DNA from 3 places in the Bacillus arachidis genome. Region 3 is predicted to be linked to each of the others. Evidence: riboswitches for the same ligand, from Rfam matches in the RefSeq annotation. Region 3 holds a riboswitch; each other region holds the start of a gene.
The links. A riboswitch is a leader RNA that binds a small molecule or an ion and turns the genes downstream of it on or off. The one in region 3 is predicted to bind lysine.
Positions count from the first base shown of each region.

Region 1: another riboswitch for lysine. It lies ahead of lysA (diaminopimelate decarboxylase); the one in region 3 lies ahead of QRY57_RS10250 (aspartate kinase).
Region 2: another riboswitch for lysine. It lies ahead of QRY57_RS06060 (amino acid permease); the one in region 3 lies ahead of QRY57_RS10250 (aspartate kinase).

Region 1 covers NZ_CP127376.1:1,440,480-1,446,310, forward strand. Annotated here, with positions in the region: gene QRY57_RS08850 (LTA synthase family protein) at 1-1,766, opposite strand, end outside; gene QRY57_RS08855 (DUF3888 domain-containing protein) at 2,038-2,433, shown strand; lysine riboswitch at 2,522-2,704, shown strand; gene lysA (diaminopimelate decarboxylase) at 2,884-4,200, shown strand; SAM riboswitch class I at 4,315-4,422, shown strand; gene QRY57_RS08865 (YezD family protein) at 4,493-4,636, shown strand; gene QRY57_RS08870 (phosphoadenylyl-sulfate reductase) at 4,722-5,426, shown strand; gene sat (sulfate adenylyltransferase) at 5,472-5,831, shown strand, end outside.
Region 2 covers NZ_CP127376.1:857,425-863,255, forward strand. Annotated here, with positions in the region: gene QRY57_RS06045 (trifunctional glycoside hydrolase family 18/polysaccharide deacetylase/glycosyltransferase family 2 protein) at 1-10, shown strand, start outside; gene QRY57_RS06050 (hypothetical protein) at 250-726, opposite strand; gene QRY57_RS06055 (ABC transporter permease) at 1,470-2,675, opposite strand; gene QRY57_RS06060 (amino acid permease) at 2,744-4,159, opposite strand; lysine riboswitch at 4,311-4,493, opposite strand; gene QRY57_RS06065 (AAA family ATPase) at 4,729-5,388, shown strand.
Region 3 covers NZ_CP127376.1:1,710,412-1,716,242, forward strand. Annotated here, with positions in the region: gene cyoE (heme o synthase) at 1-362, shown strand, start outside; gene QRY57_RS10240 (sensor histidine kinase) at 484-1,575, opposite strand; gene QRY57_RS10245 (response regulator transcription factor) at 1,572-2,291, opposite strand; gene QRY57_RS10250 (aspartate kinase) at 2,438-3,667, opposite strand; lysine riboswitch at 3,897-4,083, opposite strand; gene QRY57_RS10255 (MFS transporter) at 4,499-5,761, shown strand; gene QRY57_RS10260 (YozF family protein) at 5,806-5,831, opposite strand, start outside.

The DNA.
Region 1 (5,831 bases), 270 kb from region 3:
GGCTGGCAAATTGCTGAATCAATAGGTTCACCTGTGCTTTTTTTATAGCACATATTTTTTGTATAAACATAATCGTTTGTTACGAAGCTACCATCACGCATAATCATAAGTGGATCTTCATTTTTTATAAATAAATCAGTACCAAATTCAATGGATTGGTTTGTTTTGATACCAAGTAAATGGAGCAATGTTGGTTTTAAATCGATTTGTCCAGATACTTTGGAAATGATTTTTCCTTCTTGACCAGGAACGTGAATAATAAGTGGTACACGTTGCAGCTGCATTGAATCAAATGGAGTTATGGATTCTTTACCGAGAAACTGTGCCATCGCAGTATTATGGTTTTCAGAAATACCATAATGATCTCCATAAATAACTATAACTGAATTATCATATAGCCCCTCTTCTTTTAATCGATTGATAAATAGTTTAAGAGCTTCGTCTGTATAGCGAACGGTTGGGAAATAACGATTGAATACACCACTCTCAGAATTATACTCATTAATATATTGATCTTCTGGATTTAAAAGAAATGGGAAATGATTTGTTAATGTAATAAATTTTGTGTAAAACGGTTGTGGCAAGGATTTAAGCTTTGAAATCGATTGTTCAAAGAACTCTTTATCTTTTAGTCCCCAACCAACAGACATTTGTTCTGTTCCTGTATAATCATTGAGGTTAAAATAACGATCGTATCCGAGTGCTGGATACATTACATCCCGATTCCAAAAGGTTTTATCATTTGAATGGAATACAGCGGAATAATATCCGTATTTTTTTAACTGTTCAGGAGTTGCTGTGTATTCATTTTTTGCATGCGTAAAGAATACAGAGCCGCGGTCTAATGGGTATAATGAATTTTCTACAATAAATTCGGCATCGGATGTTTTTCCTTGTCCAGTTTGATGATAAAAGTTATCGAAGTAATAACTATCTTTTATAAATTGATTTAAAAATGGAGTAATTTCTTTTCCATTTATTTTTTTGTTGATAACAAAATTTTGTGTGGATTCCATTGAAATTAAAATGACGTTCTTTCCTTTTGCAGCCCCGAATAAATTTTTATCAACTTGTTTATCTTTTGAATTCACATAGTTTTTAATTTCAGAAAAACCGTCTCCACTTGCAAATACACGCTCTGCAGAAGATTTAGACTGAAGTGTAATGTCAAATAGGTGATACGTGTATAAACCTAGATTTTTCACAACAGTTTGACGATCAAAAGAGTGTGAAAATAACTGTGGCTTATGAATGACAGAAACAATAACTTGCAATGCTAATAGAGCTGTTACACCACTAAAAAAGGTTCGTTTTTCAGAGCGGGACAGTGGTGTGTTATCACAAAAGTTCGGGAACTTACGTGAAATAAAAATTAAGATCATCGCATCTGCAAATAGAAGTAATGTTTTGTACGTAAATAGTTCTTTAATACTTGTTCCTAAATCAGCCATGTTATTTGTTTGGAATAGAACAGGAAATGTGACAAAGTCATTATAAAATCCATAAAACATTGCATTTCCAAATAAAATAAATGACAGCAAAAAGCTTATTCCAATAATAATTCGATTTCGATATTTTGATGCTAATAAAGCTAGACCAAAAAATAAAAGCAATGAAGCAATTGGATTAAACAAAAGCATCATTTCTTCGAAGAAGCTATCAATTTTAATATCGAAGGCTAGCTTGTACACAATATATGTTTTGATCCATAATAAAACGACTGCAACAAGTGCAAATCGTAATTTTGGGAACAAATGTTGTAACATAATATACTCCTCTCCTATACTTATGACAGTTATAGTGATTGTACCTTACTGAATAGAAGTTTCACTATATATACGAACAGCCCTATATGATTATGATTATTATACTATGTGTACTATTATACGAGAACAAAGCGGATTGTGGATGATTTTTGTAATAATCGAGTAGAAAAAGAGAAGTGGGAGAAAATAAAATGAAACTTTAATTCATGGATGCTGATCCATTGATTAAAATAATGGGATGAAAACGTTGCGTAAGGATATGGAGGTTGTAATGAAAAAGTTACTTTGTTTAGCGTTATGTAGTGTTTTTATATTATTTTCTTCTCCAGCAGCGATTGCGGCACAATATGATGTACCTTTAATGGAGGATGCACTCTATTCTGTATTGTTTCCAAAAATAAATGCTGCGATTGAAAAGAATTATGGAAAACTAAAGCCATATGATTGTCCCAAAATCGTGAGTTTAAAAAAAATTTATAGTGGTACATATGTATTTCAAGCTGTAATTGAAGTGACAAAATATGAAGTTAAAAGGGGAAAGGTGCTTCCGCCATTTGAAAAAATAAGAATTACGTTTGATAATGATGAGGGAGAATGGACTGTGAAAAAAATAGATATAAAGCGCTTGCCGAATGATACGAAATTAAATTGTAAAAAATTAATGTAAAAAATTGTTTGACAAATAAATTATTCGTTTGGTATTGTTAATACCAATATAAGCTGTTTGAAAATTAAATAGTATTACCTCATCTACTCTCAAAGGTAGAGGCCGCGATAGGAAAGAGTAAGCTATGGGAGATTTAGTGGAATCTGTGATCATAGATTGAAAGGGACTATTGCCGAAATATAAGATTGACCACATCATTCATATATTGGGACTACATTGAATAAATGTAGTACTGTCATAAAATTTTATTTTATGGAGAGCTATTTGGAGATGTTGATGCGGTTTCTTATTTGAGAAGATAACAACTCGTTTATTTTTTCATGATATATGATTCCTAATAAGAAACGCGTGTGAACATTGTTCCGCGCGTTTTTTGTTTATCCAAAAGCGTGCTGCAATGAATAGAAGACTGGGGTTATAAGTTGTAGAGGGAATAAGGGAGGAATTCAAATGTATTTACACGGCACAAGCCGAATCAATGAGCAAGGACACTTAGAAATTGGAGGATGCGATACAACGCAACTAGCTAAACAATATGGAACACCACTTTATGTATACGATGAGGCTTCTATTCGTGAAAAATGTCACGCGTTTCATCGTGCTTTCCAGGAAAGTGGATTCTCTTATCAAGTAGCGTATGCAAGTAAAGCGTTCTTGTGCATGGAGATGTGCCGAGTAGCTCGTGAAGAAAATATGTCGTTAGATGTTGTTTCTGGCGGTGAATTGTATACTGCTCTGCAGGCGGGCTTTCCTGCATCGCGCATTCATTTTCATGGTAATAATAAGACGGAAGAAGAAATCATAATGGCACTACAAGCAGATATTGGATGCTTTGTAGTAGACAATTTCTTTGAAATGGAAGTATTACATGATTTAGCACAGCAGTATGGAAAAATTGTAAATATATTAATTCGAGTTACACCTGGGGTAGAGGCACATACGCATGAATATATTACAACAGGGCAAGATGATTCGAAATTTGGTTTTGGGGTTTCTACTGGCCAGGCAATGCAGGCAATTCAAATAGCGTTAGGAAAATCAAATTATAATGTGTTAGGCATTCATTCGCATATTGGGTCACAAATTTTTGAAACAGCAGGATTTGTTCGGGCGATTGAAGTATTGTATAACTTTTTAGAAGAAATAAGAGAACAGACTGGTTATGTTGTAACGGTGTTAAACGTCGGTGGAGGTTTTGGGATTCGATATACGGAAGCTGATACACCACTTACACTTGAAACATATGTGCATGCTGTCACTGATGCAGTGAGAGAACAATTTACACGAAATAATTATCCCCTTCCTGAAATATGGATTGAACCAGGTCGTAGTATCGTTGGGGATACGGGAACAACAATTTATACAGTAGGAGCTGTAAAAAATATTCCTGGTATTCGTAAATATGTGTCAGTCGATGGTGGAATGACAGATAATTTAAGACCAGCTTTATATGGAGCGCGTTATGAGGCGATGTTAGCAAATCGAGGGAAAGCAGCGGCTGAAGAAGTTGTTTCGATTGCTGGAAAGTGTTGTGAGAGTGGGGATATGCTTATTTGGGATATAGAATTGCCGCAAGTTGCTCCAGGAGATCTGTTAGCAATTTCTTGTACAGGAGCATATGGATATTCTATGGCGAACAATTATAATCGCATTCGTAGACCAGCTGTAGTATTTGCAAAAGATGGAGCGTCGCAAGTTGTTGTTGAACGTGAAACATATGAAAATATAATTGGGAACGATCGCATACACATAAAAGAGCTTGTGTAATCAATAAGAAGGAGTTGCTTAGACTGAGCAACTCCTTTAAAAAAGAAAAAATATAAAATATATCGGAAAACTAGGATTGAAAAAAATCAGAATTATGATAAAATACAGATACAAAGCTTATCAAGAGAAGCGGAGGGAACTGGCCCTACGAAGCTCAGCAACCTGCTTATGAAAGCAAGGTGCTAAGTCCAGCAAAATGGCATCCATTTTGAAAGATAAGGTAAAATATATTACCGAACAGTCTTTTCGAAATGGAAAAGATTTTTTTTATGAATAAAAAGGGGGGCTGTTCGTGGGAGTACGTGGACATTTTGACGAAGTAGCTGAGAAAATTCAAACGATGCTTGCAGGTATGAAATATGGTTCCATTACAATTGTTGTGCAAGATGGAAAAGTGATTCAGCTTGAGAAAAGTGAAAAAGTACGCTTAAAGTAAAAAGCGCTGACTAGAAAAACTAGAGGCGGTTTTAATCTATTTTATTAGGTTAAAACCGTCTTTTTGTGTTATAGGGGGAAATAACATGCTGACGTATGAAACGTGGAAAGAGGATTTCGTTTCTTTTTCTGAGGAAGATGAAACGAAGGGAGCATTACAAGTATTAGAATGGGCTTATAAACATTATGAGGATGATATTGTATACGCATGTAGCTTTGGTGTAGAGGGGATGGTGTTACTACATCTTATAAATCAAGTAAATCCATCTGCAAACGTTGTATTTTTGGATACAAACGTTCATTTTCAAGAAACATACGATTTAATTAAGCGAGTGCGCGAAAGGTTTCCAAATCTCAAAATTACTGAAAAACAACCCTCGCTAACGCTTGAAGAGCAAGCAAAGGAGCATGGGGATAATCTGTGGGAGCATAATCCCAATCTTTGTTGTAAATTAAGAAAAGTTTTACCGCTGGAAGAGTCTTTATCAAGTGGGAAATCTTGGATATCAGGACTAAGAAGGGAACAATCTGAAACACGTAAACATACAAGATTTATCAATCAAGATCATCGCTTTCAATCTATTAAAATTTGTCCACTCATTCATTGGACGTGGAAGGAAGTGTGGCGTTACGTATTTAAGCATCATTTACCGTATAATCCGCTGCACGACGTTGGGTATCCAAGTATAGGTTGTGAAAAATGTACATTGCCTATTGGAGAAGGAGCAGATTCCAGGGACGGACGATGGGCTGGAAAGTCGAAAACGGAATGTGGCCTTCATTATCAATAAGAATTTAAGCACTTTTAAATATATGTGAAAGAGGCGGACAGGAAAATGAGTAAAACAAACATATTAGTAAATCGCTTTGATGAATCCTATGAAATCAAGGGAGTTACAAAAGAAATTGAATTAGACCAAATGGCTTTAAGTGATTTAGAGCTTCTTGCAGTAGGTGGTTATAGCCCCCTTACAGGATTTTTAGGGAAAGAGGATTATCAATCTGTAATAGAAACAATGCGCCTAGTAAACGGGAGTGTATGGAGTATCCCTATCACACTACCAATAACGGAAGCAAAGGCGAAGCAATTAAAAATTGGTGAAGAGGTTCGTCTTGTCAAAGAGGGAATCACGTATGGTTCCATTCAAATAGAAGATATTTTTACACCGGATAAAGAGCAAGAAGCGTTGCTTGTC
Region 2 (5,831 bases), 850 kb from region 3:
GGCATCATAAGAGAGCAGATAATCTGCTCTCTTTTTTTACTAGTAGCTTCTTAATTTGAATAACAATAGCTATGAATGATGTGGAACGAAAAATGCAAGTGGTAGAAAAAGAGAGAACGGGAAAATATGCTTTCTTCGTATGGCGATATTAATCTTCATCACAATTTCCAAGTCCAAACAATAACCCAAATAAATGCACAAGATAGAATCCGAAAATTAGATCTATAAATGTAAATATTTACTAAAATTCTATTTTTTGTACACATTACCATTTAGAATATTCTTGCATTTTCTAATGTTTCGTTTGATTTGCTGATTTTCAAAAAAATAAACCTCTGTACCTGACCAAACAAAAACCCAACACACAATGCTTAATACTCCTGCAATATAGGCATGATTGCTTGAAAGCTTCAAGAATATCACCCCAATAATAATACCAATCACAAACAAAACAATAGCCTTTTTGACATTTCTAGCATATGTATATTCCTCTTCGTTCAAAAGGTTAGAAAAAGTGTTAAATGTGGCAGTCTTCAATGACTTTTCATCAAAATCATTCTGACCTGAAAAAAATATTTCTACTTCTTTTCTTTTGCCACTGTGTAGCTTTGACAAAATAAAATCTTCAAGGTCAGAGCTTAGGTGAACATCATCTGAGCTATAATATCTTGAAAACGGAGTATCAGTTTCACCTAAATAGATATTTATACTTAATTCATCTTTCATGTTAACCCTCCTTTAAATCTAATTTACTAGTTGAAAGTCAACCTTTTATCAGTATGGTCAAGATAGCAACAATTCTTACGAAAACAGCGTTGTAAAAAGAGAAAGTCAATTCAAAAGTACCTGTAAGCCGTACTTATGCAAAAGAATTAAAGAAGCTGTTTCGTATTTAACAAGCAGCTTTTGGTATTTCATCCTTCTTTTTCTGTAATGCAAGCGCTTACGTAATTACTTACATCCTATACAATAAAGCCATCAAATAGAAAGAGGTGGCAAAAATGAGTGCAAAAAAAGTATACGATTTTTTAACACATTGTATTTTTATTACATTATGGTAACTCCTAAAATAAATATTTGATTCCATAATATATAAATGTAAAAATTGTAACTATCTTCTTTTAAAAATTTTATTTGAAGAACACGAGCCGAAAAAGAACTCATCTTCTAATGAGTTCTTTTTTTCGTTTATATAAAATAAAATGAAGCAGATATTTTATTGTGTCTATAGGTTCTATAAACAATTTTATCGAGGGGAACTGTTTTGGCTAGGACCGAAACAGGAGAATCCCCCACCTCAGGCGCGTGTAGAGGTAGGTGGGGTAGTTCAATAAATTGAAGATACATCATCCTAGGTACATATCTTCTAGAGTTAGTTTTGCTATTTAATTGTTGAGAATAAAAAACAGAAAGTGTAGCTGCTTTAGCTACACTTTCTGTTTTTTCATTCAGAATACACAATCATTCATTTAAATTTCCGATGAAGAAATTCGTTTTTTTGTTTTTGGTACGATAATAAATTTAATAAAAAATATGCTGACTATAACAGTTGAAAGGATAGGTAAAAACTGCTGTAGTGAAGCGAATATAATAATAGAAAATACCGCTAGCTGAACGACTGCTAATGAAAATAAAAGAATAAGAAATTGACGTACCCTCTCTTCAGATGCAATCGGATATAATGCCACAATAGTATTTCCCGAAAAATATTTCCACAAGGAACGCAGTTGCATCGAGGTCATATATAAGAGACAACAAGTAATAGCGCCTTTTACAAATATATTTGGTACGAAATATAAAATAAAAGAACCAATGGCAGTTAATCGAATGTATATTCCAAAATAATCATTTGCACGTAAGAATGATAAAGTGTTCAAATATAAAAAAGTAGATTGGTTTTTATGTAATATAGGTTCTATCCAATTTGTTAGCCATTTTCTTTTCTTTACTTGTTTTTTTAGCTGCGGAACATCAGTGAAAAAGCTTGCAAATTGGTAAAAGTGCATGTCCATTTTTTCTTCTTGTTCAATGATATACTCCCAGTTAATTCGTTTTGTTGGTTGTTTTACTGTATAAATAAGTATAAAGGCTGGAAGCAAGAGAACAGCACCGAATAGAACGACTGATACGGACTGAAAGAGCATATAAAGAATCAGTGCGTTACAAGTGAATCGAATGATGAACCAGATTTGGCTGTTATATTGATCACGCCATATCCAATTGATATACAGGTTCCAACCTTTTATTAACATTAAAATGAAAAAGATCGTACATAAGAATGGAACAGGTGTCTGTAATGTTTGTATTGCCAGCGGTGTAATGATTAGAAACGTAAATAGTAATGGGAAAAGCTGTATGGCGTAATTATAGAAAAGAGATTGTTTGAAATAAGGTGTTAATTTCTCTTCAAGTGCCAGTAAATAGACAGCGTCAGGCTTTTGGATAAAAGTACGGATCTTACATCTCGTTATAACGATTGTAAGTACAGTTGTGATGAGTAATAATGAGATTCCTTTAGAAGGAGCTGTTTTTAAAAACTTGGCGTAATAATAAGCACCGATACACGAGATAAAGATGAAGCTATACAATAAACCACTAATCATCCGGAAAAAATACATTATGCTGTTTTGAAGATGTTTTTGAAAGCGATCGCTCCATAGCGTTTCAATTGACATGTTTTTCACCTCTATCATCTATTATAAAGGTTTCTTTCTTGTACCAAAATAAAAACGAACAAATTGCTTTAAGCAACTTGTTCGTTTTTATTTCTTTTTTGATCACGATTCATTAATGGATAAAAGGCGAAACCAATTACAAATAAGCCAATTCCAAGAAGGAATGTTTTTATATCTGAGGATCCCGTTTTAATAACCCATAGTGCATAGCAAAGGGCAATGAATGCGACAATACCATCTATAATTCGTGAGCTCATTTCATTTTTATACGTTTCACCAGTTACAACAAGTTTTAATTGGAAGATCGGTGAAACGAGATAAGGGATTAAGTAGGCTAAGGTTGAGACAGTAATAACGAATGTATAGGCCTCAGCAATTGTCCCTGATAATGTTGAGAATAAGAATACTTGTGACATAATGTTTGTTAATCGTAATGAGTAAATAGGACTCCCTTTTTTATTTGTTTTTGCAAAGAAGGAAGGGAAGAACCCCTCTTTTGCCGCTTGATACGGTACTTCTGAGCTTAATAAAATCCAGCCTAAGATAGAGCCGAATAGGGAAGTAAGGGCAAGTAGTGCCATTAATTTCCCACCGCCATGACCCATTGCAGCATTTAATGCATCAGCTAATGGACGTTCAGAAGTTTGTAGTTTATCAATGTGAAGAACACCCATTGTTAAAATTGTAATTCCTAAATAAATGGCAACAGTTATTAATAAGCCAGCTACAGTAGCATGTTTTACCGTTTTTGGCGATTTCGCACGGTTTGATAAAAGAACGGCCGATTCAATACCGATAAATGCCCAAAGTGTTGTAAGGGCAGCTAAATTTACTTGTGAAAGTAGTCCATGTGACACGCCTTCTTTATCAATCATTGGTGTGTACCATTGTCCAAATTTAGAAGCTTGAAATGCAAACAAAGTAACAACGATAAATAGAAGGAATCCAGTCACCTTTGTTGTTGTTGCTAGGAAGTTTAATTTCCCGGCTCCGTTTACACCGTTTGTTAAAATCATATGTGTTCCCCATAGTAAGCAAGAACAGATGCAGAATGTAATCAGTTTTCCAACTTCCACATCGAAAGAGCCGATTGAAAATAAGATACGTGTATCTTTCATAATAGGGAAGAAGAGTGATAAATAACCTGCAAAAGATGTAATAATAGCAACATTACTTGCCCAGTTTGCGACCCAGTAGCCCCAAACTATGCTGAAACCAGCCATTTTTTTCTTTTTTGGTGATGAGAATAAAGCATATGCATGACTTTGTGGTCCTGTTGTTAAATCAGGACGACGAATTGCCAAATTACCGAAAACAAGAGCTAGCATTAAAACACCAAATCCTGTTGTTAACCAAGCTAATGTAACACCGAGTGGGCTTGCTGTTTGTGCTAATGTACTAGGCACCATGAAAATACCAGCGCCAACCATATTGCCGACAACAAATGCTGTCAGTACCCAAAAGCCCCATTTTTTTTGTTGCATAAAAGAATACCTCCCAAGTTAGTATAACCAAGTCAAGCGAGGAGATATGTATGTCTTCCAAAAAGGAAGTAAGGTAAGCTTCATACAAAACAAAAAAAGCACGTGTCATTGTCGCTACGTGCTTTCTATCTTATAGGAAACCCACGACATACCTCTCGATAGCTCTCCACAAACAAATTGTTTGTGACAGTTCTGCATTTATTAAATAGCAGACCCAGCAAGAATGCACAGTGGGCATGTCTTACTTCGGCAACCATTCCTTTCCCATTCATTCATCGATGCCACTACATCTCCTGAAATGATACTCTTAATGATTGCAACCTCTACCTCACCGAGATACGAATGAGGATTTATGTATTAAATTAACATAATCAAGGGTAACAAATGTATTTTTATACGTCAATGGATATGGTAATAGTCAGACTATAGCGAACAATTTGTTAGTAAAAGAAGAGAGCATTTTTTAGAAAAAAAGTTCGGTTAATTTATGTGTTAAACTATTGAAGCGTAATAGTGAAATCGTGTTTCGGAAAAAGAATTACATAGTAATTAGTAAATGGAGGTACGGTATGACGTTAATTTGTTTAGAAGGTGCCAGTGGTATTGGTAAAACGACGACGTGTAAAAGGATTGCGGAGTTGTACAATGCTTATGTGATTCCAGAAGTAAATTTCTTATTTCAGCGCCCTAATCCTGAACCGGAAAATTGGTATCTCGAAAGGCAAGTTGAAAGATGGCAACTCGCACAAGAAAAATTAAAATCGTATGATGTAGTTTTATTTGATGGAGATATCTTTCAGCCCATTTGGTATAACTGGATTTATGAGGGGGAGTTTCCACAAACTTTACCGTTTTTGAAAGAGTTTTATGTAAATCAAATGAAACGGAAACAGATAGGATTTCCGGGTGTCTACATTCATCTTTCTACAAGTGAAACAGAATTAAGAAAAAGGAAAGAAAATGATACGACCCAAAGACGAAGTAACTTTGAAAAACATCTAAGGCTTATAGAACCACAAAAGCAGTATTTTCAATATATGAATACTGTTTCTCCTAATGTAGTCCATTTTGTAGATGCAGTGAGTATTGAAGAAAATACAAAAAGTATTTTTGATATTTTGTCTCGCTTGAATCTAGAAAAACAACATAATTACTCTGTATCTTTATTAGAGAATGTAATGGATTGGGTAATGAGTAGTAACCCTAAAGCATATGAGATAAGTGAATAGGGAATGAAAGAATATATATCCGACTTGATTTTCCAACATAGATGTATCCATTTTAACTGAGAAGTCCATCTTCTCTAAATGAAGTGAAGGGGGGGATTTCAATTTCAAGCACTTAAGTCGTGGCTATGAAAATAAAAGGTAATCTCCACTCGCTTTCTCCTTTTGTTCTCGCTTGGCATGGGGGCAAAAAGGCACTGACGATTCTATCCATGGCCGGACGCTCTCTTCCTAACTAAAAAGAATGGCTTTTCAATTTGTATTTATATAAAAAAGAAGCTAATCTACAGCCGTAGATTAGCTTCTAACAGGATTTGTCCTCCTAAAATAGCAACTTGTAAGAGTGAGTATATGGTGATTGTGGGGGGGATATTTTTTAAATAAAATATTTATGGGGATGGTTTCTTATATGATTTTTATTTTGCATGCTCTTTCTGAAAGGGGTT
Region 3 (5,831 bases):
TGATTATTTGGCAAATGCCTCATTTTTATGCGATAGCAATTCGTAAACATGAGGAGTATAAAGCTGCAAATGTTCCAATGCTTCCAGTAGTAAAAGGGATTAAAAGAACATATATACAAACGAATGTGTATTTAATGATTTTAATTATTATCAGTGTTCTTTTAGGTTCGTTAAGCATTGGTCTAATGTTAGTGTCACTTCTTTTAAGTATTGTATGGCTTGCATTAAGTATTTACGGCTATAAAAAAATGGATTCAGAGAAGTGGGCAAAATCATTGTTTATTTTTTCGTTGTTCCATATGACGATTTTATTTTCAACCATTATTATTTATTCTCTAATAGGCGTCTTTTTCGGAAGTTGAGAGTAGGTTAATCTGCAAAGTGTAAAAAAACAATTTCTCCTGTATAAAAGGGGAAATTGTTTTTTGTTGTGTTTATATAGGATTGAAAACATTTCACTTTAATAATGCCCTTACAATAAGACTATCGGTTTGAGAGTATAATATGAATTTTTGAGCCTTTACCGATTTCACTCGTTACATGAATCGTTCCACTATGTGCTGTTATAATTTTATGAGCAATTGTCATTCCGAGACCTGTGCCCTCGCTTGAAACATTTGTGGTTGTTCCGCGATAATATTGTTTAAATAAGTTTTGAACGGTTAGTTCATCCATACCGGCACCTGTATCTTCTATTGTAATATGTATATCTTCTTGTAATAGAATAGAGGTATGGATTTTTGTTTCCGCAGGATTGTGTAAAATGGCGTTCATAAACAAGTTTTGTAAAGAACGGTGGAATAATTTTGTATCAATCGGAATTATTATGTTTGTTTCATCTGCTTGAAAACTAAAATGATAGTGCTGAGAGCGTGGGTCATTTGTTATGTCAGCTATTAATCTTCTGGTAAATTCAACAATATTTACTTCCTCTTTTTTTAAAGGAATCTGTGAATCTTGAAGACGGAAAGAGAGATTTAAGTCTTCAATTAATTCTTTCATATGATTTCCTTTTTGCTGAATTTCTTGCAAGAAATTCTCTTTTTCTTCTTGGCTCCAAGTATGATCTGGCGATAGCATAAGTGCACTGTATCCTGTAATATAGGTAAGCGGCGTTTTGAGATCATGAGAGATTCCTGCCATCCATTCCCGTTTCATTTTCTCAAGTTGTTCCCGTTCATTCTCTATTTCTCGTAATCTATTTGTTAAATGTTCTATATTTAGAAAGACGTCTTTATATAAGCGATAAGGTCCTTTTAACTTCCCTGTTTTTTTCTTGTACATTTGTTTTGTACTTTCTGGTATCACATAAGAACCTTCTGCTAGTTGGTTAATCCAAGAAATCATTCGAAATAAAGGTTTGCCGATATGCCATCCATACAAAATAGCGCCCAAAATAAGAGTACATACAAAGAGGCAAAAAACAATAAGAGCTTCCGTGTCTTTGTTATCTTTGTTTATTCCGATAAGAGGTAGTATGCCTTCCATAAAAATGGCCATAAAAATACCCATAAAAAAAGTACCGATACATAAACTACGAATAAAATGAAAGCCTAGCCTGAAACCAATTTTCATTTTTGTTGCTCCTTAGTATGCGGGATAAATTTATAGCCAATTCCTCTCAAATTTACAATGTATATAGGGGATTTAGGATCTGCTTCTATTTTTTTACGTAATTTGGAAATATGCATTACTACTGTTTTATCATCACCTATGGAAGTCAGTCCCCATACTTGTTCGTACAATTGTTCAGCAGTAAAAATTCGATTTGGATGTGTGCATAAGAATGTAAGTAATTCTAGTTCTTTAGCAGTGCAATGGACAGATTCACCGTTTACTGTTATCAGTCCCTCGCTTGGATATAGAGAAAAGGATTCAAAATGTAGGTTCAAATTTTCTTCATGGCGATGTTCTTGTATCATATTTTGTCTACGTAATTGGACATTGATTCGGGCAGCAACTTCTAAAGGATTAAATGGTTTTGTTATGTAATCATCCCCGCCAATTCCTAGTCCTGTTAATTTATCTAAATCGCTAGAGCGGGCTGTTACAAATAAAATAGGAGTATTTGTGTAATTGCGGATTTGTCTACATAGTTCAAATCCGTCTATATCGGGTAGCATCACATCGAGTAAGATGATATCAAATGGACGGCCTTTAATGAGGTTCAACGTTTCGGCTCCATTTATAGCTGTTGTTATATGCGTGAAGTTTTCTTTCTTTAGTGTAAGTACTAACATATCTAATATGCCTTGTTCATCATCAACTAAAAGGATTTTTTCTGTTCTCATTATGGATCCACCTTTACATGTTTTTCGAATCTGTTAGAAAGATATTTGGAAAATATTTCACATGTAATAGTGTAACATAATACTATTTTGCTAGATGAAAAAATAACAACAAAGAAATATTCCTTGTTGTTATTTTGATAATCAAATTAATTCATTTGTACCATAGGTGCAATTTTTGCCATAAATGATTGATGAAGTGCTTCTACACCATCTACTAAATTAAGGCGATCAATGACAACAGATACTTTAATTTCAGATGTACTTACCATTTTAATATGAATATTTTCATTCTTTAATGTAGAGAACATACTAGCAGCAACACCTGGATTAGATACCATACCAGATCCAACAATTGATACTTTAGCTAGATGATTTTCATATTCTACAGACTCATAGTGAAGTGCTTCTTGATTTTGTTCTAATACTTCTAATGTTTCTCGTAAGTCATTTGAGTGAATTGAGAAAGACAAATGAACAGTACCTTCATTTGTAATACTTTGAATAATAATATCAACATTAATATGGGCTTTAGCTAATGTAGAGAAAACAGTTGAAAGCGATCCTTGTTCTAATCCTTTAATTGTTACGCGTGTAATATTATCTTCAAATGCAATACCCTTAACGATCGATTGTTGTTCCATGTTACATTCTCCCCTTACAATTGTTCCGTTTTCTTGTTCCATACTTGAACGAACTTCTAAAATTACATTATGATTTTTTGCGAATTCAACAGCACGTGGGTGTAGTACACCAGCGCCGAGATTTGCGAGTTCTAACATTTCATCATAAGAAATTTCATCTAATTTATATGCGTCTTTTACAACTCGTGGATCAGTCGTGTATACACCTGTTACGTCTGTGTAAATGTCGCATTTTTTCGCTTTCAGCGCCGTTGCTAATGCAACAGCAGTTGTATCAGAACCACCGCGGCCAAGTGTTGTAATTTCGTTTTCTTCGCTTCGTCCTTGAAAACCAGCGACAATTACAATTGTTCCTTCTTGTAGATGTGATTGAATACGTTCTGTATTAATATCAGTAATCCGTGCGCTACTATGCACAGATTCTGTAGTAATACCAGCTTGCCAACCAGTTAGTGAAATAGCGTCGTACCCTTTTGCTTGCAGTGCAATTGTTAATAAAGAAATGGTAACTTGTTCACCAGTTGTTAAAAGCATATCCATTTCACGTTTACTCGGATTTTCGGTAATAGCGGTAGCAAGTGTAACGAGTTCATCTGTACTTTTTCCCATTGCAGAGACAACTGTAACAACACCGTGTCCTCGTTCATATTCTTCAATAATTAAATTTGCTACATGTTGAATGCGCTGAATACTTCCAACAGAAGTACCACCGAATTTTTGAACAATCGTTTCCATTACAAATTCCTTCTTTCATCCATTTTTATTAATTGATCAGGAAAGGTGTAAAAACATATAAAAGAGATGTATAAGTCCCTAAATATTCCTGTAGTTACCGGAAAGAAAAACAAAAAAACACCATCTCAAATAAGTGAGGATGGTGCTGTTACAGGAAAAGGGAAACAGAAAAAGGAGCTAATAAAAAAACCGCCAAAAAAGAATATCATATAAAGCATGATATCTCTTTTTTGTAGATAGCTCTTCATATATACACGTCTGTATATATGACAGTTCTGTTTCTATTCGAAAACAGCCCCAATTGATAAATGCAGAGAAACTTATCAATTTCGGCAATACTTCCTTTCTTCTAAACTCATTGACATCTCTGTGTCTCCTCTAGAATACTTATAAGCACTGCAACCTCTATCTCACGTTTTGGGCGAGAGTGTTTGGTTTATGAAGTTATTTGGTAACATTTGTTTTATAATAATTAAAATATTTTAGGAAATCAAGTGCTTTAATAATATTTTGAAAATTAAGTATATTCATTTTCGGTTATATGGTTTATGTATACTGGCATAATTGAATTGTTCGGTGTAAGTAGATGATTAGAAATATGTTGGAAACTATTGGGAGGTAAGGGGTGATAGTGGTTCTATATAGTTGTTTTATTGCCCCTATATCAATTATACAGTGTAGTTCTGTATAGTATATTTTATGAATTGAATTTAGTATAAATCGAAATATTAGTAGTTTACATATCTAAAGACTTAATTATTAGAAAAAAGAGAAAATTAAATGTATAATAAAAGGAAAAAGAAGGAAGATGTTTAAAGGAAGGGGATACATATGCAAGGAGAGGTGCAAACAGAAAATAAGGGGAGTTATGTAAGTAATTTATTGTTGCCTGTTACAAAATCACGCCATTTTACTTTCTTATGGATCGGGCAACTTCTTTCCGTTCTAGGAAGTTCTATTACAATGGTAATTCTTCCAGTAGTCGTATATACATTGACTGGATCAACAGTTGTTATGGGAACGACGATGGCTATGTATATGCTACCGAATATTCTTGTCTTACCGTTTTCGGGGTTAATCGTTGATCGTATAAATCGAGTTAAGCTAATGTTATTTACCGATATTGTTCGATGCATATTGATGATAACCCTTGCGGTGCTTATGTTTACAGATACTTTAACAATCACGATTTTATATGTGCTAGTGGCAATATATGGACTAATGGATGGGTTATTTCAACCGGCATATGCAGCAGTGAGAGCAAGGGTCTTTGTACCGGAAATTCGGAATGCGGCTAACGCATTAACACAAATGAGTAATCAAGGTGTTCGTTTAATAGGTCCAGCGCTTGGTGGTCTTATTGTTTCGGTTGCATCAGCGGGAATTGGGTTTGGTTTAGATGCATTGACTTATTTGTTGTCTTTTATTTGTTTATTGTTTTTAAAAGATGTAACAGCTAAAAAAGTACAGGAACAAACAAATCAAAAAATGAATTTCAAAAAAGATTTTACAGAAGGGATTGTTGTATTAAAAAGCCATCCATGGCTTTGGATTACAATTTTAGCATTTTCATTTATTAATATTTGCCACGCAGGAATTATCGTTGTATTAATCCCTTGGCTATTTAATGTACATCATCAGTTTGAACCGTTTGTCTATGGGATTGGAATGGCATGTTCTGGAGCGGGGGCTGTTGTGGCAGCTCTTATTTTTGGCGGGAGACAGAGGTGGCATAAACGAGGATTGCTTGCCTATGGGGGTGTCCTCATTAGCGGGATGTCACTTTTACTAATGTCTTTCGTTTCATGGGCGCCAGGATTAGTAGGGTTAATGGCATTAGAAGGGTTTGGGATTATGATTTTCGGTTTAATATGGGAAACGAGTTTGCAAGAACTTGTACCAGAAGAAGCATTCGGAAGGGTAGCAAGTCTGGATATGTTAGGGTCTTTTGCATTATTACCGTTAGGGTATGTAGTTGTCGGTTGGGTGGCGAATATAATTGGTGGTACGGTGACGATTACGATTTTAGCTATTGCAGCAATTGTCGTAGTGGTAATCGCACTACTTGTTCCGAGTATTCGTCAATTTGATTAATTTACGTTTACAAAAAATAAGTAAGCTCTGCCAAGCGGCAGAGCTTATTCTTCATGGAATACAAATGTTT